3 regions of the Massilia puerhi genome follow, and region 3 is predicted to be linked to each of the others. Evidence: predicted binding sites of a transcription regulator. Region 3 holds the regulator's gene; each other region holds the start of a gene.
The links. Region 3 encodes sigma-54, which starts transcription at its own class of promoters, with help from an activator protein. Its sites were predicted from a motif close to TGGCANGNAANCTGCTTT; they were not measured.
Positions count from the first base shown of each region.

Region 1: a site for sigma-54 is predicted at 7,154-7,171, ahead of pepA (flocculation-associated PEP-CTERM protein PepA). Genes of this name have one in related genera too.
Region 2: a site for sigma-54 is predicted at 4,791-4,808, ahead of GNT67_RS00300 (circularly permuted type 2 ATP-grasp protein). Genes of this name have one in related genera too.

Region 1 covers NZ_WOFW01000001.1:603,842-613,908, forward strand. Annotated here, with positions in the region: gene GNT67_RS02650 (hypothetical protein) at 1-67, shown strand, start outside; gene prsT (XrtA/PEP-CTERM system TPR-repeat protein PrsT) at 244-3,024, shown strand; gene GNT67_RS02660 (N-acyl amino acid synthase FeeM domain-containing protein) at 3,270-3,926, shown strand; gene GNT67_RS02665 (ThiF family adenylyltransferase) at 3,979-4,866, shown strand; gene GNT67_RS02670 (nitroreductase family protein) at 4,863-5,969, shown strand; gene pepA (flocculation-associated PEP-CTERM protein PepA) at 6,230-7,108, opposite strand; gene GNT67_RS02680 (nucleotidyltransferase domain-containing protein) at 7,264-8,355, opposite strand; gene GNT67_RS02685 (HprK-related kinase A) at 8,352-9,269, opposite strand; gene GNT67_RS02690 (HPr-rel-A system PqqD family peptide chaperone) at 9,263-9,529, opposite strand; gene GNT67_RS02695 (hypothetical protein) at 9,570-10,067, opposite strand, start outside.
Region 2 covers NZ_WOFW01000001.1:59,033-69,099, forward strand. Annotated here, with positions in the region: gene GNT67_RS00285 (PKD domain-containing protein) at 1-915, opposite strand, end outside; gene GNT67_RS00290 (zinc-binding metallopeptidase family protein) at 1,120-2,193, shown strand; gene GNT67_RS00295 (alpha-E domain-containing protein) at 2,311-3,354, opposite strand; gene GNT67_RS00300 (circularly permuted type 2 ATP-grasp protein) at 3,356-4,768, opposite strand; gene GNT67_RS00305 (transglutaminase family protein) at 4,946-8,290, shown strand; gene GNT67_RS00310 (circularly permuted type 2 ATP-grasp protein) at 8,325-10,067, shown strand, end outside.
Region 3 covers NZ_WOFW01000001.1:276,751-286,817, reverse strand. Annotated here, with positions in the region: gene GNT67_RS01245 (monovalent cation:proton antiporter family protein) at 1-123, opposite strand, end outside; gene GNT67_RS01240 (KpsF/GutQ family sugar-phosphate isomerase) at 256-1,278, shown strand; gene GNT67_RS01235 (KdsC family phosphatase) at 1,278-1,832, shown strand; gene lptC (LPS export ABC transporter periplasmic protein LptC) at 1,844-2,452, shown strand; gene lptA (lipopolysaccharide transport periplasmic protein LptA) at 2,493-3,041, shown strand; gene lptB (LPS export ABC transporter ATP-binding protein) at 3,053-3,805, shown strand; gene GNT67_RS01215 (RNA polymerase factor sigma-54) at 3,820-5,307, shown strand; gene hpf (ribosome hibernation-promoting factor, HPF/YfiA family) at 5,383-5,745, shown strand; gene GNT67_RS01205 (enoyl-CoA hydratase/isomerase family protein) at 5,867-6,952, shown strand; gene GNT67_RS01200 (DUF5694 domain-containing protein) at 7,037-8,107, shown strand; gene rapZ (RNase adapter RapZ) at 8,126-9,004, opposite strand; gene hprK (HPr(Ser) kinase/phosphatase) at 9,063-9,998, opposite strand; gene GNT67_RS01185 (PTS sugar transporter subunit IIA) at 10,064-10,067, opposite strand, start outside.

The DNA of each region.
Region 1 (10,067 bases), 330 kb from region 3:
ACTGCGCCGCCACGGCGTGCCCGTCAGCGACGATGTAGCAGCCTTGCTGCGGCGTTTGCGCGAATGAGGTCTTGTGTTTGTTTACGCGACTCGATCGATGACGCCAATAGTACTTTGATATCAAATGCGCTACATTTGCAACACTCTGATAATTGTGTGAGATTTCATGAATTCCTTCGGGTATTATTGTTTTCGAAGAAACTCGTCCTCCTTTCTGGGCGAGCCAGACCATCTGAGGAATTCATGCCGCGCCACGTCTCTATCTCTCCCCTTGCCCTAGCTGTCCTGTCCTCCGTTCTGCTGCTGTCCAGCGGCCTGGCTGGCTGCAGCAGCGACCAGTCGACCCCGGCACTGATTGCCGAAGCCAAGGAATACCAAGCAAAAGGCGATCGGAAGGCTGCGCTGATTCAGCTCAAGAATGCGGTGGCCAAGAGCCCTGAAGATGCGAGTGCGCGCCTAGAACTAGGCAAGTTGCACCTCGAAATGGGCGACATTCTGTCGGCTGACAAGGAGCTGCGCCGCGCCGCCAGCCTCGGCATCAGCCCCGACCAGGTGGTGCAGCCATTGGCGCAGGCACTCCAGGCACAAGGCAAGTTCAAGGAATCACTTGACGAACTCAAACCTGAACTGGCCGCCAAGTCGGCGCCATTGCTGGCCCTGAAAGGCAATGCGCTGCTGGCCATCCAGCAGGCGGACGCTGCCAAGCAGGCTTTCGAACAGGCGCTCACCCTGCAGCCATTCAATGGTGCGGCGATGATCGGCCTGGCACGCCACGCCTTAGTGTCCGGCAACCGTGAGGAAGCGGCACGGCTAGTTGGCGAAGCGGTCGAGAAGGATGCCAGGAACCCGGATGTCTGGTTCTTCCACGCCGCCATGCTGCGCGCCGCCGGCAAGAACGATGAGGCGCTGGCCTCCTACGCCAAGGTGGCGCAATTGCGTCCCACCGAAGTCAATGCGCACGTCGAACAGGCTTACCTGAACATTAACCAGGGCAAGTACGATCAGGCCAAGGCCAACATCGAGGCTGCGCGCAAGCAGTCCCCGGGTGCACTCCAGACCGTTTACGCACAGGCCCTGCTCGAATTTTCGCAGGGCAACCACGTAGCGGCCCGTGAATCGCTGCTGAAGATCCTCAAGGCGGCGCCCGATCATATGCCGAGCATTCTGTTGGCTGGCGCGGTCGAACTCAATCTGGGCTCGGTCCAGCAGGCGGAGCTGTATCTGCGTAAGTATCTGCAGAACGACCCTAACAACTTGTATGCAAGCAAACTGCTGGTCCAAACCTTGCTCAAGAGCGAGCAGCCAGGCGCAGCGGTCGATGTCCTGAGTCCGATCCTGGCCAAGCATGCGAACGATGCCCAGCTGCTGGCACTGACAGGTCAGTCGCACATGCAGAACCGCGACTTCGGCAAGGCAGCCGGCTATCTGGAAAAAGCGGCCAAGCTGGCACCCGAGGCAGCCGTGGTACGTACGTCGCTCGGTATGGCGCGCCTGAGCCAGGGCCAAAACGAAAATGCGATTGCTGAACTGCAGCGTGCAACCGAACTCGACCCCAAGTCGCCGGGTGCGCTGGTAGCGCTGGCGCAAGCCGAGGCCGGCTTGAAGAGCTATGACAAGGCGCTGGCTGCGCTGGCTCGTCTCGAAAAGATCCAACCAGACAATCCGCAAACCCATCATATGAAGGGCGCCGTCCTGCTGGCAAAGGGTGACCAGTCGGCCGCACGTGCCGCCTGGGACAAAGCGTTGGCATTGCAGCCAAACTATTTCCCGACTGTGAGCGCACTGGTGCGGCTTGATCTGGCCGCTAAGAATATACCTGCCGCGAAGAAACGTTTTGAGACAGTATTGACGCAGGATCCAAAGAACTTCGCTGCCTTGGGTGGCCTTGCCGAACTGGCAATTCTTGAAAACAAGCCAGAAGACGCTACCCGTTTCTTGGAAAAGGCCCAAAGCGAGAATCCTACGGCGATCGTGGCTGTGTTGAAATTGGGAAATCTTTACCTGGCGACCAAACAAGCTGACAAGGCACTCAGGCTGGCACGCAACTATAACGCGCAACACCCAACCAACGCGGAATTGCTCGACCTGCTCGGCCAAGCCCAGCTGGCTTCAAACGACGGCAATGGCGCTGTTGATACGTACAGCAAACTAACTGGCATGCTGCCGAAGTCGGGGTTCGCCCAGATGCGACTGGCCCAGGCGCAAATGGTCTTGGAAAACGAATCGGCGGCGGCAGAAGCACTGCGGCGCGGCGCGGCACTGCAACCCGAGTTGCTGCCGGTACGCACCGCCCAGATCGAATTGGCACTGCGTCGTGGCAAGCATGAGGAAGCATTAGCCATGGCACGCCAGGTGCAGAAAGACCTACCTGCCTCGCAAGCAGGTCTGGTCCTTGAAGGCGATGTCCACTTGGCCCTCAAGAAGCCTGATGCTGCGCTGGCCGCATATGACAAGGCATTTGCCATGCAGCCGACCTCAGTAATACTGATGCGCAACGCCGGCATCCTGCGCAGTCAGGGCAAGAATGGCGAAGCGCAGCAGCGCCTGACTAAATGGCTCAAGCAGAATCCAACCGATAACGCTGCGCTGTTATACCTGGCCGAGATGCATCTTGCGGCGAATCAAGACAAGGAAGCCATTCCATTGCTCCAGAACATCATTAAGCGTGTCCCAAACCACGTTGTGGCACTGAACAATCTAGCTTATGCTTTCCAGCAAGAGAAGGATCCCCGTGCGCTTCCTACTGCAGAACAGGCATACAAGCTTGCCGACAACAATCCGGCAGTGATCGATACCTACGGCTGGTTGCTGGTCGAACAAGGTGATGTCGCCCGTGGTGTGCCTTTGCTGCAAAAAGCAGCAGGCCTAGCACCGAATGCCCCTGAGATCCGGTATCACTATGCGGTAGGGTTGAGCAAGCAAGGCAATAAAGCGGCAGCACGTAAAGAGCTTGAAACATTGCTGGCTGAAAATAAGTCTTTTACACATGCAGATGCTGCGCGTTCATTGCTTAAAACGCTATAACGAACTACCATCAAGTTACAAAAAATCCAATGTAGGTGCCTGACTACCCGAGCCAGGCACGGTATCATGCCAGGCATTTATGCAGTATCAGTAGGCAGCGGAAACCAGAAAGTCACGCTATGAACGATCAGTCGAACCTCCTGGAAACAGGGCCCGAAAGCTCTGATGCCACTGATAGCATATCGAACGACCCTATTGCTGAGGGTTGCGCTAAGATAGCTGACTTCGATACTGAGGATGTTATTGTGAATCAAGATTCATACGGCATCCGTCTTACCGATACGCCCACCGGGCGTAACTCGGCTAGCATGCTCGTGAATAAAATGTACGCGTGGCGAGGCTATGCGGGCACGCATGTGCAGACGGACGATCCGAACCGGATCACGCTCACTGCAACCGACAAGGGCGATGTCGTAGGAACGCTCACGATCGGACTCGATTCCGAGATCGGGCTGATGGCCGACCAGATTTTTAAGGAAGAACTGGACGCGCATCGTGTGCGTGGTGCGCGATTGTGCGAGTTCACCAAGCTGGCATTCGACCCATCGGTACGTTCCAAGGCGTCGCTGGCCAATGTGTTCCATCTTGCCGTGATCTATGCGCGCGATATCCATGACTGTACCGACATCGTCATCGAGGTCAACCCACGTCATCGCCGTTTTTACCAGCAGATGCTCGGTTTCGAGCGCGTAGGCGAGATGAAGGTCAACCAGCGCGTGAACGCGCCAGCCTACCTGTTGCGCATCAACCTCGAGTACGTCACCAAGCAGATCAAGCAGTTTGGCGGCACGTTCGAAACCAATACCACCGAGCGCTCGTTCTACCCGTATTTCTTCTCCCCACGCGAAGAGGCCGGCATCATCAATCGACTGCGCCGTATCGACGATCACCACACCGCATGACGGGCAGACCGTCGTCCGCGGCTTTTCCTCTGTTACAGGAGGCAGCCTCTTCATGACGAAAAAATTTTCTTACGAGCAGGCGTTCGCACGCAATATCGGCTGGGTCACCAAGCAGGAACAAGCGAGCCTGGGCACCAAGCTGGTGGCAATCGCCGGTGGCGGCGGGGTCGGGGGCGTGCATCTGTTGACCCTGGCCCGCTTGGGCATTACCCGCTTCCGCATCGCTGACTTCGATACTTTCGATATCGCCAATTTCAACCGCCAGGTCGGCGCCACGATGTCGACGCTGGACCAGCCCAAGGTCGATGTGATGGCGCGCCTGGCGCGGGATATCAATCCCGACATCACGATCGACATGTTTCCGAACGGTATAGGTTCGGGCAATCTCGATGAGTTCCTCGCAGGAGCCGACCTGTACGTCGATGCGCTCGATTTCTTCGCCTTCGATGCGCGCAGGGATACCTTCGCGCGCTGCGCCAGCCTGGGCATACCAGCGATCACCGTGGCGCCGCTGGGCATGGGCGCCGCCCTGCTCAATTTCCTGCCGGGCCAGATGACGTTCGAAGAGTATTTTCGCTGGGACGGCCTGTCGGACGCCGACAAGGCAGTGCACTTCGTCGTCGGCCTGGCGCCGGCCGGCTTGCACCGTCCCTACCTAGTGGTGCCGGAGGCGGTCAACTTCGTCGAACAGCGCGGCCCCTCGACCATCATGGCCTGCCAGTTGTGCGCCGGCGTGATGGGCACCGAGGCGCTCAAGATCCTCCTCGGCCGCGGCAAGGTACTTGCCGCGCCTTACGGCATCCAGTTCGATGCCTACCGCAATAAGCTGGCCCGCACCTGGCGCCCTGGCGGCAACCGCAATCCCCTGCACCGCCTGATGATCGCGATCGGCAAACGCCAGCTGGCCAGGGATCTCGCAACAGCAGGGGCACGCGCATGACTGCTTCGATCGATACCGCCAGCCCAGCCTACAAAATCGCCGAGCTCGCTCGTTGGGCTCCCAGTGGCGACAATATGCAGACCTGGCGTTTCAGGATCGCCGCGCCCGACCATCTGGTCGTCCATGCGCACGACACGCGCGATCACTGCGTCTACGACCGCGATGGTCATCCCAGCCAGATCGCATTCGGCACCCTGCTCGAAACCATTGCCGTCGCCGCCACCGGCCAGGGCATGCGCGCGCGCATCACACGCCAGGAACTGAAGCTGCAAGCCGATTGCGACCCACTGGAACCGTTGCGGCTCGTGTTTGACGTGCATTTCACGCCCGAGCAGGGCCTAGCGCCGGATCCCTTGATCAGGGCCATCGATGTGCGTACCGTGCAGCGCCGCCCAATGCGTACCCAAGCACTCAGTGCCGAGCACAAGCGCATTCTGGAAGCGTCGGTGGGCCCCGCTTATGCGCTGGCATGGATCGAGGGTGCCGGCCCCAAGTGGAAGGTTGCGCAGTTGATGTTTAATAACGCCAAGCTGCGCCTGACCATGCCCGAAGCATTCCCGACCCATCGCGACATCATTCACTGGGGCGTGCAGAAAAGTCCCGACCGCGTACCAGCCGCCGCGCTGGGCGTCGATCTGGGAACGCTGGTATTGATGAAATGGGCGATGGGCAGCTGGAAACGCATGTCCACGGTGAACACCCTGATGGGCACCTGGGCGCCGCGTCTGCAGATGGACCTTATCCCGGGTATGGCCTGCGCCGCCCATTTCGTGCTCAAGGCCCACACCGAACCGAAGAGCATCGACGACTATATCGATGCCGGGCGTGCCTTGCAGCGCTTCTGGCTTACCATGACCAATCTCGGCCTGTTCATGCAGCCTGAAATGACGCCGCTGATTTTCTCGAAATATGTGCGCGAAAACAGGATGGATTTCACGGCCAAGGCAGGCCTGCAGGCATTCGCCAGGCAGCTCGAGCGCCAGACGGCCGAGCTGGTATTTACCGACGCGCTGCACCCGGTCTATATGGGGCGGATGGGCTACGGGCCAGCGCCACGGGCACGTTCGGTCCGGCGCGAGATGAACGAGTTGCTCATCGCATGAAATACAATGCAAATGAATGACAGCGGGCTGCGGCCCGCTTTTTTTTGGCGCTGTACCCGTTAGCTGTGGACGAGTACTGAACTGCTGAGCGAATCGGCAGTCCAACGCTTATCTGGGATGGTAATGGGCACTTGATAGCGGGATAGTGAATTCTGTCGAGCAATTGCTACGTATTGCATTCGACGTCATCGACAGCTAACAGGGACAGCGCCAAAAGAAAAGAGCGGGCAAGCCCGCTCTTCTTGCTAAGTCCTTAAAGCTCAGGCTTTCTTGACACGCTTGCGGCTGGCCACGCCAGCGCCCAGCATTGCAATGCCGAGCAGTGCGAGCGAACCTGGCTCTGGCACTTCTGCTTCAGGCAGACCCAGCTTGAACTGACCATTGTTGCCAACGAAGAAGTACTGGCCAGGAACATTGGCATAGGTGCCACCGGGGCAGCCTGGGCCCGAGAAACTGGCGTACTGGCAGGCGATTTCGCCAATCATATTACCCGATGGCTGACCCGTGGTATTTGCGTTGGTGAAGGCAAACGCCAGGAGTGCCGCTTCGGACAGATCGGTGCCATCGCCACTGAAGAAGTAGCCTGCATCCAGCGCGCCTGCGCCAGCGCGCGCATTCACGGTGACCTGGCCATTATTGATTGGGCTGCCATTGGCATCGACTTGGCCGCCGCCGCCTTGCAGAACCTGGAACTCTGCAATCAGCTCACCCACGTTCGAACCATAGATACCTTGAGTCGTACCGAAGGTGAAAGTATCGCTCCGATACATACGAATGACGCCGGCATCGAACTGGAACGAACCATTCGTGCTACCGACGCCGAACGTGCCAGTACCGGTTGCTTCAAACGTTGCAGTGATGTTACCGCGAGGGCCGAATGGACCAGTAGCACCATTATCGCCATAAGGCACATTGAATACCGCGTGTTCGCGGAAACTAAAGTTGCCAGGTGTGGTGCCACTCAATTGGATGAACGCATCGCCAGTGATGGTCAAGCTTTCATTGATGTTCACACCCGCAGCAAAACCGGTACCTGCAGGATTAAACGTCCAGTTGTTCAACACTGGGGCTGCGTACGCAGCGCTGGTGAAGGCCATCGAAAGTGCAGCAGCGCAGCCCAGTTTTTTCAGGAAATTCATGTTGGTCTTCCTTGCTTTAGGTTAATCGGTTAAACACATGATGTATTAGCAAATTGCGTGCCAATAGAAATAGTCCAGTTAAAACAACTACTTATAATCGTGCATGAAACGTTGGAAGACCAAAATGTAAAAAAAATCGACACCAACAAAAGTTGCTAAGTGGTTACATTCTCGCGTGGCGAGAGAAACGCTTTGTAGAAAAGATGTTGGCTAAGCAGTAGTGGCGGCATGCGTAGCCAGTTTCCGCGGATATACAAGGCAAACCGTGCCGCCGCATGCGAGCGGCCGTTGCAGCTCGGGTGCTGCGGCAGCAGGCTGCGCATGAATAGCGCATCCATCAATGCCAGCAGCGGTGCCGGTGGTCGACCACCGGCGGCTGCATCGAACACGGCCTGCGGTATCCTGCTGTCAAGCAGCCGCTCGGTGTAACGCATGGCATAGAACAAGGGCCGTGTCAGTTCGAGTTCGGCGGCCCGAGCCGGCAAGCCTTCCCAGAAACCCGGCTCGGTGTCGAACTGGTGCATCAGGCGGTACAGGTCGAATAGGTCGCGCAAGCCATGGTCGAATTCGCCGCCGGAGAATAAATGGACAGCACTGTGCAGGAACATGTCATGCGGGCACAGCGTATACAAATTTTCCATGCCAGCAATGGGGATAGCGGATGCGCGCAGCCTGGCTGGGTCGGGACGACTGGCCGCGGTCTCGGGCAGGATCGCATGGTGCACATCGATGGTATTGCCACGACGCACATGCACCATCGGCGGAATCTCATGCATCCATTCGCGGTAGTAGCGCTGATCATAGGGATCGTGATGGGTACTGGCCCAGCCATGCAGCATCAGCGCGCCTTCCACCTCGTCCAGCCGCGATTTGGGCACCAGGATGTCGATGTCCGAGAACAGCCGGCCGCGCCCGGCATCGAGCCCAGCCATCGAATATGCAGCGCCCTTCAGCAGGATGAGCGGCACACCGAGTCCCGCCAGCGCGGCACCGATACGCGCTACCTCATGCCGCACGCTGCGCGCATGGCCCGCAGCCGCCAGCCGGGCCCATTCCAGGTGCACGCGCGGGGCCGCTGGTACGGCGTCGAGCACGCCATTGTCTTCCAGCAGATAAAGCAAGCTCACCAGCAGGTTGGCATTGGCGGCCTGGCGCAGCAGCAGATCCCACTGGCCGAGGTCGAAGTCCACTGTGGCGTGCGGCGAGCGCAGCACGCGAACCAGAAGCGGCAGCGATGCCGGGCTCATGGCGCGTTTCCGGCCAGCGCATCGAAGATCGTCATTGCTTCATCGAGCTTGCTGTATTTGAAGGTATAGCCGGCGCTGCGCTCGGCAAGACCGGCCAGGGTCGCAAAGCCCTGCGCGCCGAGCAGCGTATAGTTGAAGGCATTGTCGGCCACGCGCATGAACAGGCGCGCCCGCGGCGTCGGTTCGAGCACCGCTGGCGCATCTGGCTCCCACTGCGGAAACACGATCGCATGTGGCGCCGCCAGTTCGCCGGCGCGATGGACGCTGGCGGCAGGTGGACGCAGGAGCCCGACCGTACCCTTCATGGTGCCATGCACGACCGAGCCAAACACGGCCTCCGGAGCGAACTCGCGGATCACGTCGATCGACCGGTTCTTCAGGCTGATCGGACGCGGCACCGGCACCAGCATGCCATCGCCATGCCGCACCAGCGTCAGTTCGTCCGACAGCAAGCGCCAGCCGCGGCAGGCCAGGGCCGCGCACAGAGTGCTCTTGCCTGAGCCCGGCGGGGCCGGCAGGATGATGCCGCGTCCATTCTTCTCGACCACGGCAGCGTGGATGACCAGATAGCCATGGGCGCGGTTCGACACGCACCAGTTCATCATCCACTCGCAGAAAGGCTGCGCCTGGGTTACGGGCAAGGGCTTGAATGGATGTCGTCCATCCTGTTCGAAACGGACTTGGGGCCGCCACCAGCGGCGCAGGCCGCCAGGCTGGCTCAGGTTCAGGTGGAAGTCGGCAAAGCCGCCCGCCGCGCGCAGCGGATAATCGCCGTACAACAGCGCCAGGCCGCTTGCAAGATGGGGGATGTTCGAGTGCAGTCGATTGACGAACGGCCCGGTCTGGAAATCGAGCCCGGGACCGTCCAGACACGCGCGTAACTGCGCCGGCGTCAGGGACGACACGTTCAGCATGGTTCGATCAGGTGTAGCGAGCACAGCTTGTCCAGCAGCGTGGTCAGATGCGCGCGGTCGATCGGGGTGCCTGCCAGCTCATCGTCATCAGCCAACGCCTGGGCGGCCAGTTCGGCGTCAAGCGCAGCCGCCAGGCCGGCCAGGTCGTCAGGTGCGCTAGCCAGCTGTTCGAGCAACCAGACGGCAGTGGAAGACAAGAGATGAGTGGAACCAGTCAGGTGGTTGAACAGGACGGCTTCGCCGTCCCACTCGCGTCGCATCAAACCTTGCCCGTCTGCCACGCGCCACGCATGGCGCGCCTCAGGCACGATAGGTCGATTCCAGGTACAGGCGCACGTCGTATGCCGTCCAGGTCACATTGGACGTCGGTGAATACGCTTGGTAGGTCTGCAGGTCATCCCACATCTTGAGCAGCGTCGTATCGTCCAGAACTGTCAATTTGCCCGACAAGATGTTCAGATAGGTCGTTGCCAGGGCACGGCCGATGAACTCGACATAGGCTACTTCACTCAGGATCTTCAGCACTTCGATGTCGGCAAACTCTGCTTCCGCCCCCCGACACTTGAACAGCGCGCCAAACTTGACATCCTTGGAACACGGCCACTGATCGGTCAACTCCACCCAGCGTTCGGGGCCGATTGCCTCGCAGCGGCCTCGCTCAACATAGTTGCTGTTATCACCATGTGATAGGGCAGCGGCGGACGGTGCAACGCATTGCGGTCCCGTCGCCATCGCCACCCTGCTTTCGAGGGTCAACAAGATACCGGCAGCGCCAATGCCTGCACGCGCGATGCGGCG
Region 2 (10,067 bases), 220 kb from region 3:
CGCGCGCTGGCGTCCATCGGCAAATCCGATTCCGCCCGCGATATGCAGGCCAGGCGTCATCGCGTTGACCCAGGCCGTAGTGCCGCGCCCGATCCCCAGGTCCAGCATGCCGCTCGCGCGCGTCCACAGGAAGGGGCGATCGCCGCCATCGTCCCAGGATGCGAGCCGGTTGCCCGCCACTTCGCCCCCTGCCCCGACCGCGACGGGCGTCGATTCGACGCTGCCGAGCGTGTCGATGTCGATCACGCCGCTCGCGCGCGTCCAGGCGAATACGCGCGTGATCTCGTCGTCGATGGTGGTCACGCCGGCGATCAGGCCGGCATCGTTGAGCACGCGGCCTGATGCGGGCTCGGGAAAGGCCGGGGTCACGCCCAGGTCTTCCAGGCCGCCCGCCAGGCTCCAGCGGAACGCTCGTCCGGTGTCGCCGTACGAGCCGGTCACCACGCCCCGGTTGTTGATCGCCCAGCCATACGAGCGGCCGCCGTCGGACGCCGGCAGGATGCCGAGCATGCCGCTGCCGGCGCGCCAGACGAAGGCGTTTTCGATGCCGTCGCGATTGACCGACGTGCCCACGACCTGCCCGGCCTCGTTCAGGCCGTTTGCATAGCTGGCCGCGCCGCCCAGTGAGCCGATATCGTGCGTCGACCTGCCATCGTAGAAATAGCCCGAGGTGCGGCCTGCGCTCACCAGGGTGAACGCCACCTGCCCGGCGGCGTTGATGGCCGGGTAGGTCGCGACCGTGCCAGGACCAAGATGGATGACGCGGTAGCCGGCAGGGGTGGCCGCTGGCGCCAACTGCGCGCATGCCAGCATTATCAGCAGCAGGATTGTTCGAACAAAAACCATGTTGACTCCAGTGAGGTTGGACCAGGCCCGGATCGCGATGCCACTGTGCCGGGCGACGGACTCGATCATGCGCCGTACCCGGCGCGCACGATCGGCGCCGGCACTGGAACCTGCACGCCTCTGCGCTACGCCAATGAATGCTGTGGCATCGATCGCACATCTTGCCGACACCAGCACAGGCTATGAGGCGTTGTCTTACATGTAACGAACGCGACCATATTTACTGTTAAATTATTCATCCTATGTCGATCCCTCCCACTCACCATTCATGTCATGAAAACCTTTCATTGCGACAAGTGTTCACAACAGGTATTTTTCGAGAACACGCTATGTTTTAACTGCGACAGCACCCTGGGCTACCAGCCCGCAACCCGCAGCATCAACAGCTTCGAGCAGGCCGAGGACAATCTCTGGCGCAGCCTGAACCCGGTCGACAAGGGCAAGCTGTACAAGCAATGCAGCAATTATGTGCAGCACAATGTCTGCAACTGGATGCTGCCCGCCGACGACCCGCACGATTTGTGCGAATCGTGCCAGCTGACCGTCGTCATTCCGGCGCTGTCGACCGAAAAAAACCACATCCTGTGGTCGCGCCTCGAAACCGCCAAGCGCCGCCTGCTGTTTTCGCTGGCGATGCTGAACCTGACCCCGGCCTCGAAGGAAACCGAACCCGAGACCGGCCTGGCCTTCCAGTTCCTGGAAGACAGCGTGAGCGACGGGTGCGTGATGACCGGCCACGACAACGGCCTGATCACCCTGAATATCGCCGAAGCCGACCCGGCCGAGCGCGAGCGCACGCGCGAACAGATGCACGAGCGCTATCGCACGCTGCTGGGACACTTCCGCCACGAGAGCGGACATTATTATTTCGACCGGCTGGTGGCCGAGAGTGACTGGATCGACGACTTTCGCGCCCTGTTCGGCGACGAGCGCCAGGATTATGGCGAAGCGCTCAAGCGCCACTACGACGCAGGCCCAGCCGCCGACTGGGAGTCGAATTTTGTCAGCAGCTACGCCAGTTCGCACCCGTGGGAAGACTGGGCCGAGACCTGGGCCCATTACCTGCACATGATCGATACGCTCGAAACGGCGCATGCCTGCGGCCTGGCGCTCAAGCCGCGCAAGGCCGACGAACCGGCGCTCGACAGCATCACCTTGCCCATGAAGGCGGAATCGTTCGACGATACCCTGCACGACTGGTTCGCGCTGACCTATGTGCTCAACAGCCTGAACCGCAGCATCGGCATGCCGGATTCCTACCCATTCAAGCTCAGTACGCCGGTACTGGAAAAGCTGGAATTCGTGCACAAGGTGGTGCGTGCGCAGATAAAGACGAACAAGGCGTAAGCGCCGGCCGGCCGCGCACCGGACGCTGTTTTAACGAGGCGCGCCATGCACCGTCATGACGCGAACGCCGGCATTCTCGTCACAACAGTGCGGCGCGCCATATATTGGTGCGTCGGCCTAACCAGTCTGGGTCTGGGTCTGGGTTTGGGTCTGGGTTTGGGTCTGGGTTTGGGTCTGGGTTTGCGTCTGCGTCTGGGTCGGGGCCGGCGCCGGCACCGACTCCGCCGGCAGCAGGAAATCGCGACTGATGCCATTGCCCAGCTCTTCGACCGCCACCAGGAAGCGCGTCAGGAATTCGTGCAGGCCTTCGTCCAGAATGGCGCCGATCGACACCGTTTGCAGCATGGCGTGCAGTTCCTGCGCCTGGCGCTCGGTGTCCCGCGACAGGTCGTTGCGCACGTCCTGCAGATTGGCCACGACGGCGCACATGCAGGCCACCAGCGAACGCGGCATTTTCTCTTGCAGGATCAGGAGCGCCGCCACCCGTTTCGGCGTGATGGCGTCGCGATACACCTTGCGATAGGTCTCGAATGCCGATACCGAGCGCAGCAGCGCCGCCAGGTAATAGAATTCGCCCTGGGCCCCGGCCTGGATCGTGTCGGACGCCAGGAACCTGAACTTGACGTCCAGGATGCGCGCCGTATTGTCGGCCCGTTCCAGGAAGGTACCCATGCGGATGAAATTGAAGGCCTCGTCCTGGAACATGGTGCCCAGCGTGACCCCGCGCGACAGGTGCGAGCGGTACTTGACCCATTCCAGGAACTGGCCGGGACTATGCTCGAACATGCGGTTCTTGAGGTGCTGCTGCAGCATCAGCCAAGTGGTGTTCTCGGTTTCCCACACCTCGGTCGGCAGGGTGCCGCGCACGGCGCGGGCGTTCTCGCGCGCCGCGCGCAGGCAGCTGGTGATCGAGGACAGGTTGTCCGGATCGCGCACCATGAAGTCGATCACATCCTTTTGCGACAAGGTGGCGTATTTGGCGTCGAATTGCTGGTTCAGTTCAGAGACCCCGAGCATGGTGCGCCAGCCCTGCTGCTCGGCGCGCTCCGACTGCGGCATCAGCGAATACTGGACCCGGACATCGAGCATGCGTGCGGTATTTTCGGCCCGTTCGGTATAGCGGGCCATCCAGAACAAATGATCGGCGGTGCGGCTCAACATGCTAGTTCTCCAGTATCCAGGTATCTTTGGTGCCGCCGCCCTGCGACGAATTGACTACCAGCGATCCTTCCTGCAACGCTACCCGGGTCAGTCCACCCGGCACCATCGACACGTTCTTGCCCGACAGGACAAACGGCCGCAGGTCGATATGGCGCGGCGCGATGCCCGACTCGACAAAGGTCGGGCAGGCCGACAGCGCCAGCGTGGGCTGGGCAATATAGCCTTCCGGATTGGCCAGCAGTCGCGCGCGGAAAGCCTCGATCTCGGCCTGGGTCGAGGCCGGCCCGACCAGCATGCCGTAGCCGCCGGCGCCGTGCACTTCCTTGACCACCAGGTCCGCCAGGTTGGCCAGCGTATAGGCCAGTTCGTCCTTCTTGCGGCACTGGTAGGTGGGCACGTTGTTCAGGATCGGCTCTTCGCTCAAATAGAACTTGATCATGTCCGGCACATACGGATAGATCGACTTGTCGTCGGCCACGCCGGTGCCGATCGCATTAGTGAGCGTCACCCGGCCGGCGCGCACGGCGTCGAGCAGGCCCGGCACGCCCAGCGTCGACTCCGGACGGAAGGCGCGCGGATCGAGATAGTCGTCGTCGATGCGGCGGTAGATGACGTCGACCTGCTTGGGCCCGCGCGTGGTGCGCATATAGACGGTGTCGTCGCTGACATACAGGTCTTGCCCCTGCACCAGCGCCACGCCCATCTGCTGGGCCAGGAATGCATGCTCGAAATAGGCCGAATTGTGCATGCCCGGCGTGAGCACGACCACGGTCGGGTCGATGCTGCCCTGCGGCGCCACGGTGCGCAGGTTGTCGAGCAGCAGGTCGGGATAGTGCTCGACCGGCGCTACCCGGTTACGCGCGAACAGCGCCGGGAACAGGCGCATCATCATCTTGCGGTTTTCCAGCATGTACGACACGCCCGACGGCACCCGCAGATTGTCTTCCAGGACGTAGAACTCGCCCTCGCCGGCGCGCACGATGTCGACCCCGGCGATGTGGGCGTAGATGTCGGAAGGCAGCTTGATGCCCTGCATGGCGGGCCGGTACTGGGCGTTGTTCAGGATTCGCTCGGGCGGAATGATGCCGGCCTTGAGGATGGCCTGGTCATGATAGACATCGTGCAGGAAGCGGTTCAATGCCGTCACGCGCTGCACCAGGCCGGTCTGCAGGCGCGCCCATTCGGCGGCGTTGATCACGCGCGGGATGATATCGAAGGGAATCAGCCGTTCCTTGCCGGCGTCGTCGCCGTAGACGGCGAAGGTGATTCCCACGCGCTGGAAGTTCAGCTCGGCCTCGGCCCGCTTCTGCTCGATCAGCCCGGTCGGCTGTTGCGCGAGCCAGTCGGCAAACGGGCCGTAATGAGGCCGCACGGTTGCCGCAGTGGAATACATTTCATCATAAAAGTTCGGCATCGATTCCTCCTGTCCCCAAGTACTATCAAGAAACGTGCCAGCGGTGCGTTTCAATTTTATTAATCGATTATATTGTGGGTACGAATCATGCTTAAACACTCCTGAACCGCGCTCAATTTTTGCGCACCATATGTCGCGTGCACTTCGACCGCGCCGCACCCCCGAAAGGCATTCCGCATGGCTATCCGCATCGCGCTCCATCACAAGACCAGCTACCGCTACGACCGCCAGGTTGCCCTGTCGCCGCATGAGGTGCGCCTGCGCCCGGCGCCCCACGCACGCACCCCGATCCTGTCGTATTCGCTGTCGGTGCAGCCGGAACAGCACTTCATCAACTGGCAGCAAGACCCTTACGGCAATTACATCGGCCGCTTCGTGTTCCCCGAAAAGACCGACGTCCTCGAGTTCACGGTCGACCTGGTGGCCGACATGACCGTCATTAATCCATTCGATTTCTTCGTCGAACAATATGCGGAAGTCTTTCCGTTCTCCTATCCTGCCCCGCTCAGGACGGAACTGGGTCCGTATCTGCAGACCGAGGCGCCGGGTCCCCTGCTCAAGGAGTGGGTCGCAACGACGCACCGCGAACTGCTGGCCAAGCCAATGGGCACGAACGACTTCCTGGTCGCCATCAACCAGCGCCTGCAGCGCGATATCGCCTACCTGCTGCGGATGGAACCAGGTGTGCAGACGCCCGAAGAGACCCTGCAAAAGCGCTCCGGCTCATGCCGCGACAGCGGCTGGCTGCTGGTGCAGATCCTGCGCGAGATGGGGCTGGCGGCGCGCTTCGTGTCCGGCTACCTGATCCAGCTGACCGCCGACCAGGCCGCGCTCGACGGCCCCAGCGGCCCGCTCGAAGACTTCACCGACCTGCATGCATGGACCGAGGTGTTCGTCCCCGGCGCGGGCTGGATCGGGCTCGATCCGACCTCGGGCATGCTGGCCGGCGAAGGCCATATTCCGCTCGCCTGCACCGCGATGCCGGCCTCGGCCGCGCCGGTGACCGGATTCAGCGACAAGGCCGAAGTCACCTTCGTCCACGAAATGAAAGTCACCCGCATCCACGAGGATCCGCGCGTGACCAAGCCCTACACCGAGGCCGACTGGCAAAAGATCGACCGCCTGGGCCAGCAGGTCGACGCCGACCTGGTCAACCAGGACGTGCGCCTGACCCAGGGCGGCGAGCCCACCTTCGTCTCGATCGACGATATGGATGGCCCGGAGTGGAACACGCTGGCGCACGGCGACAAGAAGCGCGAGCTGGCGGGCAATCTGATGCACCGCCTGAAGCAGCACTTCGCGCCGGGCGGCATGCTGCATTACGGCCAGGGCAAATGGTATCCGGGTGAGCCGCTGCCGCGCTGGGCGCTGAATATCTTCTGGCGCGTCGACGGCCAGCCGATGTGGTCCGACCCGTCCCTGTTCTCGGACGAACACCTCGACGACGGCTATGGCGGCGACGAAGCCGGCCGCTTCGTGGCGGAACTGGTCAAGGCGCTCGGCCTGCCCGCGGGCAGCGCGATTCCCGCCTATGAAGACGTGTTGCTGCAGGCCCAGCGCGAACAGGCGCTGCCGCGCAACCTCGACCCGCTCGAGGCCGACCTCAAGGCGCCCGAGGAACGGCGCCGGCTGGCGCGCCTGCTCGAACGCGGGCTGGGCACGGTGGCCGGCTATGTGCTGCCGCTGCAAGCGCGCGAGTTCGACCCGGCCACGATGCTCGGCAGCAGCTGGCGCACCTCGCGCTGGCCGCTGCGGCGCGAACACCTGTACCTGATCGAAGGCGACTCGCCGATCGGCCTGCGCCTGCCGCTGGCCACGCTGCCATGGGTGCTGCCCGAAGAACGCGATCCCGGCTTCGATGTCGACCCGTTCGCCGCGCGCGGCGCCCTGCCGGCCGTGAAAAAGGACAAGCGCCCGACCCTCGGCCTGGCCGCCGGCAAAGGTGCGGACAAGGCCGCCAAGCCGGCCGCCGCCGCACCCGAGCCGGCCGCGCGCGACGTGATCCACACCGCGCTGTGCGTCGAAGTGCGCGCCGGGCGCCTGTATATCTTCATGCCGCCGCAAAAGCGCATCGAGGATTACCTGGCGCTGGTCGCGGCGGTCGAGGCCACGGCCGCCAAGCTGAAGATGAAGCTGCGCCTGGAAGGCTATGCGCCGCCGCGCGATGCGCGCATCAAGCTGCTCAGCGTGACGCCCGACCCTGGCGTCATCGAAGTCAATATTCATCCGGCCGCCAGCTGGAACGAATTGGTACACAACGTCACGACCCTGTACCAGGAAGCGCGCCTGACCCGCCTGGGCACCGAGAAATTCATGCACGATGGCCGCCATACCGGTACCGGCGGCGGCAACCACGCCACCCTGGGCGGCGCCACGGCCGAAGACAGCCCGATGCTGCGCCGGCCCGACCTGCTCAAGAGCCTGATCACCTACTGGCAGATCCACCCGGCCCTGTCCTACCTGTTCTCGGGCACCTTCATCGGGCCGACCAGCCAGGCGCCGCGGGTCGATGAAGCGCGCGACGACAATCTGTACGAGCTGGCGATCGCGTTCCAGCAAATGGACCAGGTACTGCCCACCCTGCACCCGGGCGACAAGCCGTGGATGGTCGACCGCCTGCTGCGCAACCTGCTGGTCGACCTGACCGGGAACACCCACCGCTCCGAGTTCTCGATCGACAAGCTGTATTCGCCGGACGGCCCTACCGGCCGCCTGGGCCTGGTGGAATTCCGCGCCTTCGAGATGCCGCCCCACGAACGCATGAGCCTATTGCAAATGCTGCTGCTGCGCGCGCTGGTGGCGCGCTTCTGGAAGCAACCCTGCCAGGCCAAGCTGGTCCACTGGGGCACCGCGCTGCACGATCGCTGGATGCTGCCGCACTTCGTGGCCCAGGATATGCGCGACGTCGCGCGCGACCTGCGCGCGGCCGGCTATGCCTTCGAGGACCATTGGTTCGAGCCTTTCATCGAGTTCCGTTTCCCGCGCTTCGGCACCGTCACCTACGAGGGCGTCGAGATGGAATTGCGCCAGGCGATCGAGCCATGGAATGTGCTGGGCGAGGAAGTCTCGGCCGGCGGTACCGCGCGCTATGTCGATTCGTCGGTCGAGCGCATGCAGCTGAAGGTCTCCGGCCTGACCGACGGCCGCCACGTGGTGGCCTGCAATGGGCGCCTGCTGCCGCTGCACCCGACCGGGGTTCCGGGCGAGTACGTGGCCGGCGTGCGCTTTCGCGCCTGGAGCCCGTGGTCGGCGCTGCACCCGAGCATCCGGGTGCAGGCCCCTCTCACTTTCGACCTGGTCGACACCTGGAATGGCCGTTCGATCGGCGGCTGCACCTATCACGTGGTGCATCCGGGCGGGCGCAATGAAACCGGCTCGCCGGTCAATGCCAACGCCGCCGAGGCGCGCCGGATGGCGCGTTTCTGGCCTCACGGTCACACCCCGGGCCCGTTCACGGTGCGCAAGGAAGACCCGAATCCGGGCTTCCCGATGACGCTCGATTTGCGCTGGCAGCCGGTTTGACCTACAGTTTCATACCGAACGACCAGCGAATTTCATGCCCAATCAGTTACTAGCCCATTATCTGGCCGCGCCGGATGGTTTCGATGAAATGCTCGACGCGGCCAAGGCGCCGCGCGCGCACTGGCGCGCGATGCTCGCCAACCTGGAGCACGAAGCACCAGCCATGATGCGCCAGCGCCTGGAGATGGTGCAGCGCCAGGTGCGCGAGAACGGGGTCAGCTACAACGTCACGGCCGACCTCCACGGCAAGCAGCGGCCGTGGGACCTGAACGTCTTGCCGCTGATCCTGCCGCACGAGGAATGGAGCGTGATCGAGGCGGCCGTGATCCAGCGCGCCACCCTGCTCAACCGGATCCTGGGCGACGTCTACGGCAAACAGGAGATGCTGGCCGAGGGCCTGCTGCCGTCGGCGCTGGTCCACGGCCATGCCGGCTTCCTGCGGCCTTGCCACGGCATGCGCCACCATGACGACGTCGCCCTGCATTTATACGCGGTCGACCTGGCGCGCGCGCCCGACGGCCGCTGGTGGGTGATGGCCGACCGCACCCAGGCGCCGCTGGGCGCCGGCTACGCACTCGAGAACCGTTCGATCATCGCGCCCACCTTCCCCGACCTGCTGCGCAAACTGAAGGTGCAGCCGCTGTCCCGGTTCTTCCGCACCATGCACGACAGCCTGGTGCATTGGGGCCGCATGTGCGCGGCCAGCGGCGACAACCCGGCGCCGCTGCGCGAAGGCGAGGCGCCGCTGATCGTTCTGCTCACCCCAGGCCCGCGCACCGAAAGCTATACCGAGCAATCCTACCTGGCGCGCTACCTGGGCCTGCCGCTGGTCGAGGGCGGCGACCTGACGGTGCGCGACGGCGTGGTCTATCTCAAGACCCTGGCCGGCCTGCACCGGGTGCATGTGATCATGCGCCGGGTCGACGACGAAGCCTGCGACCCGCTCGAATTATCGGGCGCGCCGCACAATGCGATGCTGGGCGTGGCCGGGCTGACCCAGGCCGCCATGCGCGGCAATGTGCTGGTCGCGAACAGCCTCGGTTCGAGCCTGCTCGAATCGGGCGCCCTGCTCGGCTTCCTGCCGGCGCTGTCCAAGCGTTTGCTGGGCGAGCCGCTCAAGATGCCCTCGGTGGCCACCTGGTGGTGCGGCGAGCCGGCGGCGCTCGACACCGTCATCGCCAAGCTCGATCGCCTGGTCATCAAGCCGAGTTTTTCACAACTGCCGCAAGCGGCGGTGTTCGGCCAGGACCTCGATGGCGAGGCGCGCGCGGCCTTCATCGCCCGGCTGCGCGCCAATCCCGATCACTACGTCGCCCAGGAACTGGTGCGGCTGTCGCAGGCGCCTGTGTGGAAAGACAGCAGCGCGCCCGGCCTGCAGGCGCGCGCCGTCGGCCTGCGGGTGTTCGCCTGCGCCACCCCGAACGGCTATGTCGTGATGCCGGGCGGCCTGACCCGGGTCGCCACCGGCCCGGATGCGCGCGTGCTGACCATGCAGATGGGCGGCGCCAGCAAGGATACCTGGGTCCAGGCCCGGGCCCGGGCCGAAGTGCATCGCCCGCAGCAACGCCGCATCACCGGCCGCGACCTGGTGCGCGAAGACACCAACCTGTCGAGCCGGGTCGCCGAGAACCTGCTGTGGTTCGGGCGCCATGCCGAACGCAGCGACAATATCTGCCGCCTGCTGCGGGTCGCGCTCCAGTTCCTGTTCAACGACCGGTTCGACCAGCGCGGCGCAGAATGGCCGACCGTCGAGGCGCTGTGCATCTGGTTCGGGCTG
Region 3 (10,067 bases):
GCCGATCAGGACGCCGACGGCCAGGTAGCCGAGCATCGGCGGCAGTTGCAGGCTGCGGAACAGGACCACGCCCAGGACGGCGCAGCCCAGCAGGAGGAGGGTGAGTTCAAGACCGGAATGCATCGGCGGCGTAATGGGCAGGCGGGGCTGGATGTTGGTTTTCTTGCACGCCCGGCGTGTGGTGCGGACCGTGCTTGTTATCGTTTGTTACGACTGGCAAGTTTTTTGCTTTCCCAATTCGTTTATACTGCCAAAATGAGTGTAACCGATGAAAAAATAATGCTGAAAAGTTTTGACGAAACCCTGGCCCGGCGCGTGCTGGACCTGGGTCGCGAAACGCTGTCGATCGAAGCCGACGCCATCGGCGCGCTGCAGGCGCGCCTGGGCGACGACGACAGTTTCGTGAACGCGGCCCAGCTGATCATGTCCTGCGACGGCCGCGTGGTCGTCTCCGGGATGGGCAAGTCGGGCCACATCGGCCGCAAGATCGCCGCCACCCTGGCCTCCACCGGTACCCCGGCCTTCTTCATGCACCCGGGCGAAGCCGCGCACGGCGACCTGGGCATGGTCACGAAGAACGACGTGGTGATCGCGATTTCCAATTCGGGCGAATCGTCCGAGATCCTCGACATCCTGCCGGCCGTCAAGCGCCTCGGCGCGCGCGTGATCGCCATGACCGGCAAACCGGCCTCGCGCCTGGCCCGGCTGGCCGACGTCCACCTGAACATCGCGGTCGACAAAGAGGCCTGCCCGCTCAACCTGGCGCCGACCACCAGCACCACCGTGACCCTGGCCATGGGCGACGCGCTGGCCGTGGCGCTGCTCGACGCGCGCGGTTTCCGCGAACAGGATTTCGCGCTGTCGCATCCGGGCGGCGCCCTGGGCCGGCGCCTCTTGACCCATGTGCGCGACGTGATGCGCAGCGGTGATGCGGTGCCGAGCGTGGCGCCAGAGACCTCGCTGGTCGAGGCGCTGCTCGAAGTGACCCGCAAGGGCCTGGGCATGACCGCCGTCGTCGATGCCGAAGGGCGTCCGGTCGGCGTGTTCACCGACGGCGACTTGCGCCGCGTGATCGAGCGCATGCACGACTTTTCGAATATCCAGATCCGCGACGTGATGCACGCCAATCCGCGCCGCGTGCGTCCCGACCAGCTCGCGGTCGACGCCGTCGCCGTGATGGAAGAATTCCGCATCAACCAGATGCTGGTGGTCGACGACGACGATCGCCTGGTCGGTGCGCTGCACATCCACGACCTGACCCGCGCCAAGGTGATCTGATGAGCGACTCCTTTATCCCGGCCATCACCCCCCTGGCCCATATGGAACGGGCGGCGCGCGTCAAGGTCATGATCTTCGACGTCGACGGCGTGCTGACCGACGGCAGCCTGACCTATGGCCCGGACGGCGAAGTCACCAAGACCTTCAACGTCCTCGACGGCCTGGGCATCCAGCTGTTGAATAAAACCGGGGTGCAGACCGCGATCATCAGCGCGCGCCTGTCGCCGATCGTCGTCAAGCGCGCGGCCGACCTGGGCATCTCGCACGTCCACCAGGGCATCCACGACAAGCGCATCGGCTTTGCCAAGCTGCTCGAAGCCACCGGCTTCACGGCCGAGCAGTGCGGCTATATCGGCGACGACGTGATCGACCTGCCGCTGTTCGCGCGCGTCGGCTTCGCCGTCGCCGTGCCGTCCGGCCATCCCGAGGTGCAGCACCGCGCGCACTACGTCACCAAAAATGGCGGCGGGCGCGGCGCGGTGCGCGAGGTGTGCGACCTCGTGATGCGCGCCCAGGGCACCTACGACCAGGCGCTCGCGCCGTACTTCGCCTGAGGCCACGCAGCATGGCCACCATCGTCCAAAACAAGCGTACCGCGCATCGCTGGAATCTCCTGGCGATGATCGTGATCGGCACCTTCTTCGCCTTCGGCAGCTTCTGGCTGCTGCAGCTGATGCAGGCCTCCGACATCGACGCCCAGCTGGGCGGACCGCCGGACGAACCGGACTACATCGTCGAGAATTTCTCGTTCGTGCGCATGACCGAGAACGGCCAGCCGAGTTATCTGTTGTCGGGCAAGCGCCTGGCGCATATCCCCAATGGCGACGTGTCGCACGTCGATGCGCCGGTGCTGCGCGGCGTCGAGCCGGGCCGCCCGCCGATGACGGTGGTCGCCAGGAACGCGCAGGTGTTCCACCAGGAGCATCGGGTCGAACTGATGGGCGACGTCGACCTGCAGCGCCCGAAGACGGCGCAGAGCGAGTCGCTGCACTTGCGTACCCAGGCACTGACCGTGCTCCCCGACGAAGAGATCGTCAAGACCGACCTTCCGGTCGACATGCAGCTTGGGGCGTCGAGCGTGAAAGGCACCGGCATGGTCGCCAACAACGCCACCCAGCAAGTGCACATGTCCAGCCGCGGCCGGATCGTCTATCCGCCACGCTCACGCCAGTAAGCCCCGCGCCGCGTGATAACCCAGGATCAGCATTCCCATCATGAATAAATTATTTGCCGCCGTACTCCTTTCCCTGCTGTCGCTGACGGCAGCCGCCGAACGCGCCGATTCGCTCAAGCCCGCGCAGGTCGAATACGATTCCGCCGACCTCGATGGGGTCAACGGCGTGCGCACCCTCACCGGTAACGTGATCCTCACCCGCGGTACGCTGTTGCTCAAGGCCGACCGCGCCGTGGTCCGGGAAACGCCCGAAGGCTACATGACCGTGACGCTCACCGCCAACAACGGCAAGCTCACCACGTTCCGCCAGAAGCGCGACGGTGGCCCCAACCTGTGGGTCGAAGGCCAGGCCGAGCGCATCGAGTACGACGAGCGCGCCGAGCTGGTGCGCCTGTATTCGAACGCCCTCATCAAGGAACTGGAAAACGACCGCCTGAGCAACCAGGTCACCGGCCCGTTCATCTCGTATGACAGCCGCAAGGAAGTGGCCACCGTGCGCAACGACGTCAGCGGCCAGACCAAGGCCGGCGGCGGGCGCGGCACCCTGATCCTGTCGCCCAAGCGCACTCCGGCCGGAGGAGCCCAATGACGGCAGTCCCGATGGAACTGGGCGATTGCAGCACCCTGGTGGTCAAGGGTCTGCAGAAAAGCTATGGCAAGCGGCTGGTGGTGCGCGACGTCTCGCTGCAGGTCGAATGCGGTGAAGTGGTCGGCCTCCTGGGCCCCAACGGCGCCGGCAAGACCACCTCGTTCTACATGATCGTCGGCCTGGTGCCGTCCGATGCCGGCTCGATCGACATCAACGGCACCGACATCACCAGCCTGCCGATCCACCGCCGCGCGGTGCTGGGCCTGTCGTACCTGCCGCAAGAGGCGTCGGTGTTTCGCAAGCTGACGGTCGAAGAGAACATCCGCGCCGTGCTCGAGCTGCAGAAGGATAACGGCAAGCCGCTGTCCCGGGACCAGATCAACGAGCGCCTCGACACCCTGCTGGCCGACCTGCAGATCGAGAAGCTGCGCGAGAACCCGGCGCTGTCGCTGTCGGGCGGCGAACGGCGCCGGGTCGAGATCGCGCGCGCGCTGGCCACCAATCCGCGCTTCGTGCTGCTCGACGAACCGTTCGCCGGCGTCGATCCGATCGCCGTGATCGAGATCCAGCGCATCGTGCGCTTCCTCAAGGAGCGCAAGATCGGGGTCCTGATCACCGATCACAACGTGCGCGAAACGCTCGGCATCTGCGACCGCGCCTACATCATCAACCAGGGCGCGGTGCTGGCCTCCGGCCGGCCCGACGACATCATCGCCGACGAGTCGGTGCGCCGCGTCTACCTCGGCGAACACTTCCGCATGTAAGTGATCGAGGCCCGATGAAACAGTCACTGCAACTTCGCACCTCGCAGCACCTGGCGCTCACGCCGCAACTGCAGCAATCGATCCGCCTGCTGCAGTTGTCGACGCTCGAACTGCACCAGGAAATCGAGCAGATACTGGGCGATAACCCCTTGCTGGAACGGCTCGACGATCCGCTCGACCGCTCGGTGCGCCTGCTGGCCGATGGCGCCATCAACAACGCGCCACCCAGCGCCGAGGCGCCGCCCGCGCCCGGCCCGCAGGCCGAGGGTGACGCCGCGCCGGCGCCGACGGCGGAGGGCGAGGCCTTCGAGGGCGGCGCCGACGGCGAGCGCGGCGATGCCGACTGGAGCGAAGGCGGCGGTTCGGGATCGTCCGGCGGCGGCGGCGAGGACGAAGACGGCCGTCCGCAGCTCGAGGCCTGCGCCATCACCCTGCGCGAACACCTGATGGAGCAGGTGCGCGAAGCGACGCTGTCGGCGCGCGACCGCGCCCTGGCCGAGCTGGTGATCGATGCGATCGACGACAACGGCTACCTGGAGGAGCCGCTCGACGAGATCCACGCCCGCATGCCCGAAGAACTCGAGATCGAGATCGAAGAACTGCGCTGCGCGCTGGCGCTGGTCCAGAGCATGGATCCGGTGGGCGTCGGCGCGCGCAGCGCGGCCGAGTGCCTGGCGCTGCAGATCCGGCGCATGCCGGGCGTGGCCATGGTGACGCGGCGCATGGCCCTGACCATCGTCGAAGGCTACCTGGGCTGGTTCGCGCAGCGCGAATACAGCAAGCTGAAAAAGGCGCTCGACTGCGACGACGAAGACCTGCGCGAGGTGCAGGCCGTGGTCCGCCAGTGCAATCCGCATCCCGGCGCGGCCTTTGCCGCCAACGTCTCGGACTACGTGGTGCCGGACGTGATCGTGCGCCCCGCGAAGAGCGGATGGGCTGTCACATTGAACCCGGACGTGATGCCGCGCCTGCGCGTCAACAGCCTGTACGCCAGCCTGCTCAAGCAGGGCAAGAGCGAGGCGCAAATGGGCGCGCAGCTGCAGGAAGCCAAGTGGCTCATCAAGAATATGCGCCAGCGTTTCGACACCATCCTGCGTGTGGCGGAAGCGATTGTCGAGCGCCAGCGCAACTTTTTCTCCCATGGCGCGGTTGCCATGCGTCCCCTTGTTTTACGTGAGATTGCTGATACACTAGGCCTACACGAGAGCACCATTTCTCGTGTCACAACGCAGAAATACATGCTGACCCCGCACGGCATGTTCGAGTTGAAGTATTTCTTCGGCAGCCACGTTGCCACCGAGGCGGGAGGCGAAGCATCCTCGACGGCAATCCGTGCGCTCATTGCACAATTGACAGGAGCAGAAGACCCTAGGAACCCTTTATCCGACAGCAAGATCGCGGAGATGCTCGGGGAACAAGGTATGGTCATTGCGCGCCGCACGGTTGCAAAATACCGGGAAGCCCTCAAGATACCCCCTGTAAGCCTTCGCAAGTCCTTGTAACTGCGCCGTCCATCCGAACCGTGCCTTGTCGCGTTCTGGTGGTCCACACGGTGCAATATTTTCAAAGGAGTGTGTATGAACCTCACAATCAGTGGCCATCATCTCGAAGTAACCCCCGCCATCCGTGAATATGTTCAGAATAAGCTCGAACGCATTATTCGCCACTTTGACCAGGTAATTGACACCCATGTGTTCCTGGCCGTTGACAACCTCACTGAAAAAGAAAAAAGGCAGAAAGCAGAAATCAACGTCCAGGTGTCGGGCAAGACCCTGCACGTGGCGAGCGTCGCGCAAGACCTGTATGCCGCGATCGATACGCTGATGGACAAGCTGGACCGTCAAATTCTCAAACACAAGCAAATGCTGAAGGACCATAGCCGCACGTCGATTAAACGCATGCCGGAACACGGCGGCGAAGAAGACGCTGCTGTCGCCTGATCAGGCGCAGGGCACACTAGCTGAGGGCGTCTGAGGGGACGCCCTTTTTGCATCCAGCCTCCCGGTGTTGCGCGTGGCGTCGGTTCGGTAAAATGCTTGTCTCTCCATTACGGACCATGCCATGACCGACCACGTCCTGACCCGCATCGCCAACCGCACCGGCATCATCACCCTGGACCGCCCGAAGGCGCTCAATTCGCTGTCGCTCGAGATGGTGCGGGCGCTGACCGCCATCCTGCGCGACTGGCAAGCCGATGCCGCGCTCGACGCGGTCGTCATCGCCAGCAGCAGCGAGAAAGCCTTGTGCGCCGGCGGCGATATCCGCTTCTTCCATGAGGTGGGGCATGCGACGCCGATGGGCGGCAGCGCGCTGCTCGAGGATTTCTTCACCGAAGAATACGCGCTGAACCACCTGATCCATTTCTATCCCAAGCCGTATATCGCCATCATGGATGGCGTGGTGATGGGCGGCGGCATGGGCATCGCCCAGGGCGGCCCGGCGTGCGGGCTGCGCATCGTGACCGAGCGCACGAAAATGGCGATGCCCGAAGTGAATATCGGCCTGTTCCCGGATGTCGGCGGCAGCCATTTCCTGTCGCATGCGCCGGGCCGTCTTGGCCACTACCTGGGCCTGACCGGCTTGACGATCGGCGCCGCCGACGCGCTGTATATCGGCCTGGCCGACGTGTTCGTGCCAGGCGCCGAACTGGCCGCCCTGCAGGCGCTGATCGCAGCCACGCCCGGCGCCGACCTGCCGGCGGCGATCCGCGCCTTCGCGGCCCCCTTCGCGCAAGCGGCGGGCGAGAGTCGATTGCAGGCGCAGCGTGCGCTGGTCGATACGCACTTCGACGCCGGGTCGGTGGCCGCGATCATGGACTCGCTCGAAGCCGACCCGACGCCGTTCGCCCAGAAAGCCTTGGCGGCGATGCGCCAGCGCTCGCCCCTGATGATGTGCGTCACGCACGAGTTGCTGGCGCGTGGCGCGGTGCTCGGCGTGGCCGACTGCCTGCGCATGGAGCGTTCGCTGGTGCGCCGCAATTTCGAGCATGGCGAAGTGCTCGAAGGGGTGCGCGCGCTGGTGATCGACAAGGACAATGCGCCGCAATGGAATCCGCCGACGCTCGGGCAAGTCACGCCCGAGATGGTGGCGCGCTTCTTCGCGCCGGTGTGGCCCGAGCACGCGCATCCGCTCAGGCATCTCGCATAATCCACGATGTGCATATCCATTTTTGCGTGACAGTGCGTGGATGAGGTGTGACCATCGGGTCTTCATGAGCCGAAAGGAAGACCGATGCGCCTGCTTGCCCTGTTGATCCCGATGACCTTGTGCGGGGCCGCCGCCGCGCAGGATTACCAGCCGGCCTTCGATCCGAGCCGTCTCAAGGGGCCGGCGGCGGGGCCGGTCAACGAGATCATGGTGCTCGGTTCGCCCCACCTGTCGCAGCTGCCCAAGACCTTCCAGCCGTCGAGCCTGGCCTTGCTGAACGAGCGGCTGGCGGCCTGGAAACCGCAGGCCATCGCAGTCGAAGACCGCTCCGGATTGCAGTGCGATGCCATGCGCCGCTATCCAGAGCGCTACCGGGAGGCGGTCGACGGCTATTGCCCGGATACGGCGCCGGCCAGGGCCGCGACCGGGCTCGATGTGCCGCAGGCGAGCGCCGAAGCCGAGAAACTGCTGGCCGCATGGCCCGCGGCGCCGTCGGCCGTCCAGCGGCGGCGCCTGGCGGCCGTGTTCCTGGCCGGCGGCGAAGAGGCGTCGGCCGTGGTCCAGTGGCTGCGTTTGCCCGCCGCCGAGCGGCGCGCCGGCGATGGCCTGGACCGGGTCCTGGTCGAGCGGCTGCGGGCGCTGGAGGTTGCTCCCAATGAAAGCGTGATGATCGCGGCGCAGCTGGCGGCCCGCCTGGGCCATGAACGCGTGTACGCCATGGACGACCAGACCGCGGGCCGTCCGTATGCCGATCGCAAGGCCGCTGGCGCGGCGATCGAGAAGGCTTGGGACAATCCGGCCAATGCCCGGCGCAAGCACGAGGACGAGATCCTCGACCGGGGCGTGGGCAGCGCGCAAGGCCTGCTGGCGATGTACCGCGCCTACAATTCGCCGCCGCATGTGGCGGCGAGCTTCGAGATCGACTTCGGTGCGGCGCTGAACGAACCGTCGGCGCAGCGCTTCGGCCGCAACTACGTGGGTTACTGGGAAACGCGCAACCTGCGCATGGCGGCGAATATCCGCGATGTGGTGGGCGTCATGCCGGGCACGCGCTTGCTGGTCATCGTCGGGGCCTCGCACAAGGGTTACCTGGAAGCCTACCTGCACCAGATGCATGATGTGCGGCTGGTCGATACGGCGCCGTTGCTGCGTTGATCCGGCGCTGGCCAGTCCTTACGCCGTCGGATTCTTCGGCTGCTCCCGATGCCGCACGATCACGCGCTCGGTCTCGGCGAAGTGCGCACCGAGATGTTCGGCCATGTACACCGAGCGATGCTGGCCGCCGGTGCAGCCCACCGCCACCGTCAGGTAGCTGCGGTTGTCGGTCTTGAACGACGGCAGCCACTTGGCGACGAAGGCGCGGATATCGGCCAGCATCTCGATCGCGCTCGGCTGGGCATCCAGGAAGGCGATCACCGGCTGATCCTTGCCCGTGAGCGGACGCAAGGCCAGGTCGTAGTACGGATTCGGGATCGCGCGCACGTCGAACACGAAGTCGGCGTCGAGCGGCACCCCGACCTTGAACGCGAACGACTCGAAGAACAGCGTCAGCGGCGCATGGTCGACCTCGGCGAGCTCCTTGATCCAGCCGCGCAGCTTGTTGGCCGAGAGTTCCGAGGTGTCGATCACATGGCCCAGGTTCTCGATCGACGACAGGCGCTCGCGCTCTTCGGCGATGCATTCGATCAGGGTGCGGCGCGAGGCTGGATTCTCGCCGGGCCGCAGTTCGTGCGACAGCGGATGGCTGCGCCGGGTTTCCGAAAAGCGCGCCACCAGCGAATGGGTGCTCGAGGTCAGGAACATGACCTTGACCGCGTGGCCATCCTCGCGCAGGCGGCGCACGTTGACGGGTAGCTCGACCAGCGATTCGGCGCTGCGCGCGTCGACCGCGACCGCGATCTTGCCGGCGCCGGTCTCGTTGACGGTATGGATCAGGGCCGGCAGCAGGGCCGGCGGCAGGTTGTCGACGCAGTAGTAACCCGCGTCTTCCAGGACATTCAGGGCGACCGACTTGCCCGAGCCCGAGATGCCGGTGATAAGGACGATGTGCATGCGGCGATGATACCGCAACCGCGAGCACATGGCACACCGCAACAATGGACTGGCTGGTTCAGTCGGCGCTCATGGCCTGGCGCTGGCGTTCCATGAATTCCTGCAGGGTGTCGATGCCGCGCAGTTGCAGGATGGTGTTGCGCACGGCCGCCTCGAGCAGCACCGCGATATTGCGGCCGGCCGCCACGGGAATGACGACCTTGCGGATCGGCAGGCCCAGCACGTCCTCGGTCGGGAAGTGGAAGGGCAGGCGCTCGACCTCTTCGTCCAGCGCGCCGCGCTTGACCAGGTGCACGATCAGCTTCAGGCGCATCTTGCGTCGCACCGCCGTCTCGCCGAAGATCGCCTTGATGTCCAGCAGGCCCAGGCCGCGCACCTCGAGCAGGTTCTGCAGCAGCGGCGGGCAGCGGCCCTCGATCATGTTCGGCGCGATGCGCGAGAATTCCACGGCGTCGTCGGCCACCAGGCCGTGCGAGCGCGAGATCAGTTCCAGGCCCAGTTCGCTCTTGCCGAGGCCCGAATCGCCCGTGATCAGCACGCCCACGCCCAGTACGTCCATGAACACGCCGTGCATGATCACGCGCTGGGCCAGCTTCTTGGACAGATATACGCGCAGGAAGTCGATCACCTGCGCCGCCGGCAACGGGGTCGAGAATAGCGGGATGTTCTGCTCGTCGCAGATGGCCAGGATGTCGGGCGGGGTTTCCAGGCCCTGCGCGATGATCAGCGCCGGCGGGCCGCCGCCGATCAGTTCGCCGACCACGTGGCTGCGCGAATTGGCCTTGAGGCGGTGGTAGTAATCGAGTTCCTGGTGGCCGAATACCTGGATGCGGCCCGGGTGGATCAGGTTCAGGTGACCGACCTGGTCGGCGGCCGAGGCGGCGTCGCCGGCAATCTGGCGTTCGCCGCCGGGAAAGCCCGCGAACCAGCCAAGTTGCAGGCTGTCGCGGTTGTCGTCGTACAGCCGTTGAATGGTCAGCGGAGACTGCAGCATGGGCATTGTCGTCGTCGCAAATAATGACGCGCGGCCCGATGCCGCGCGTTCAGCAGACGGTCAGTTTAA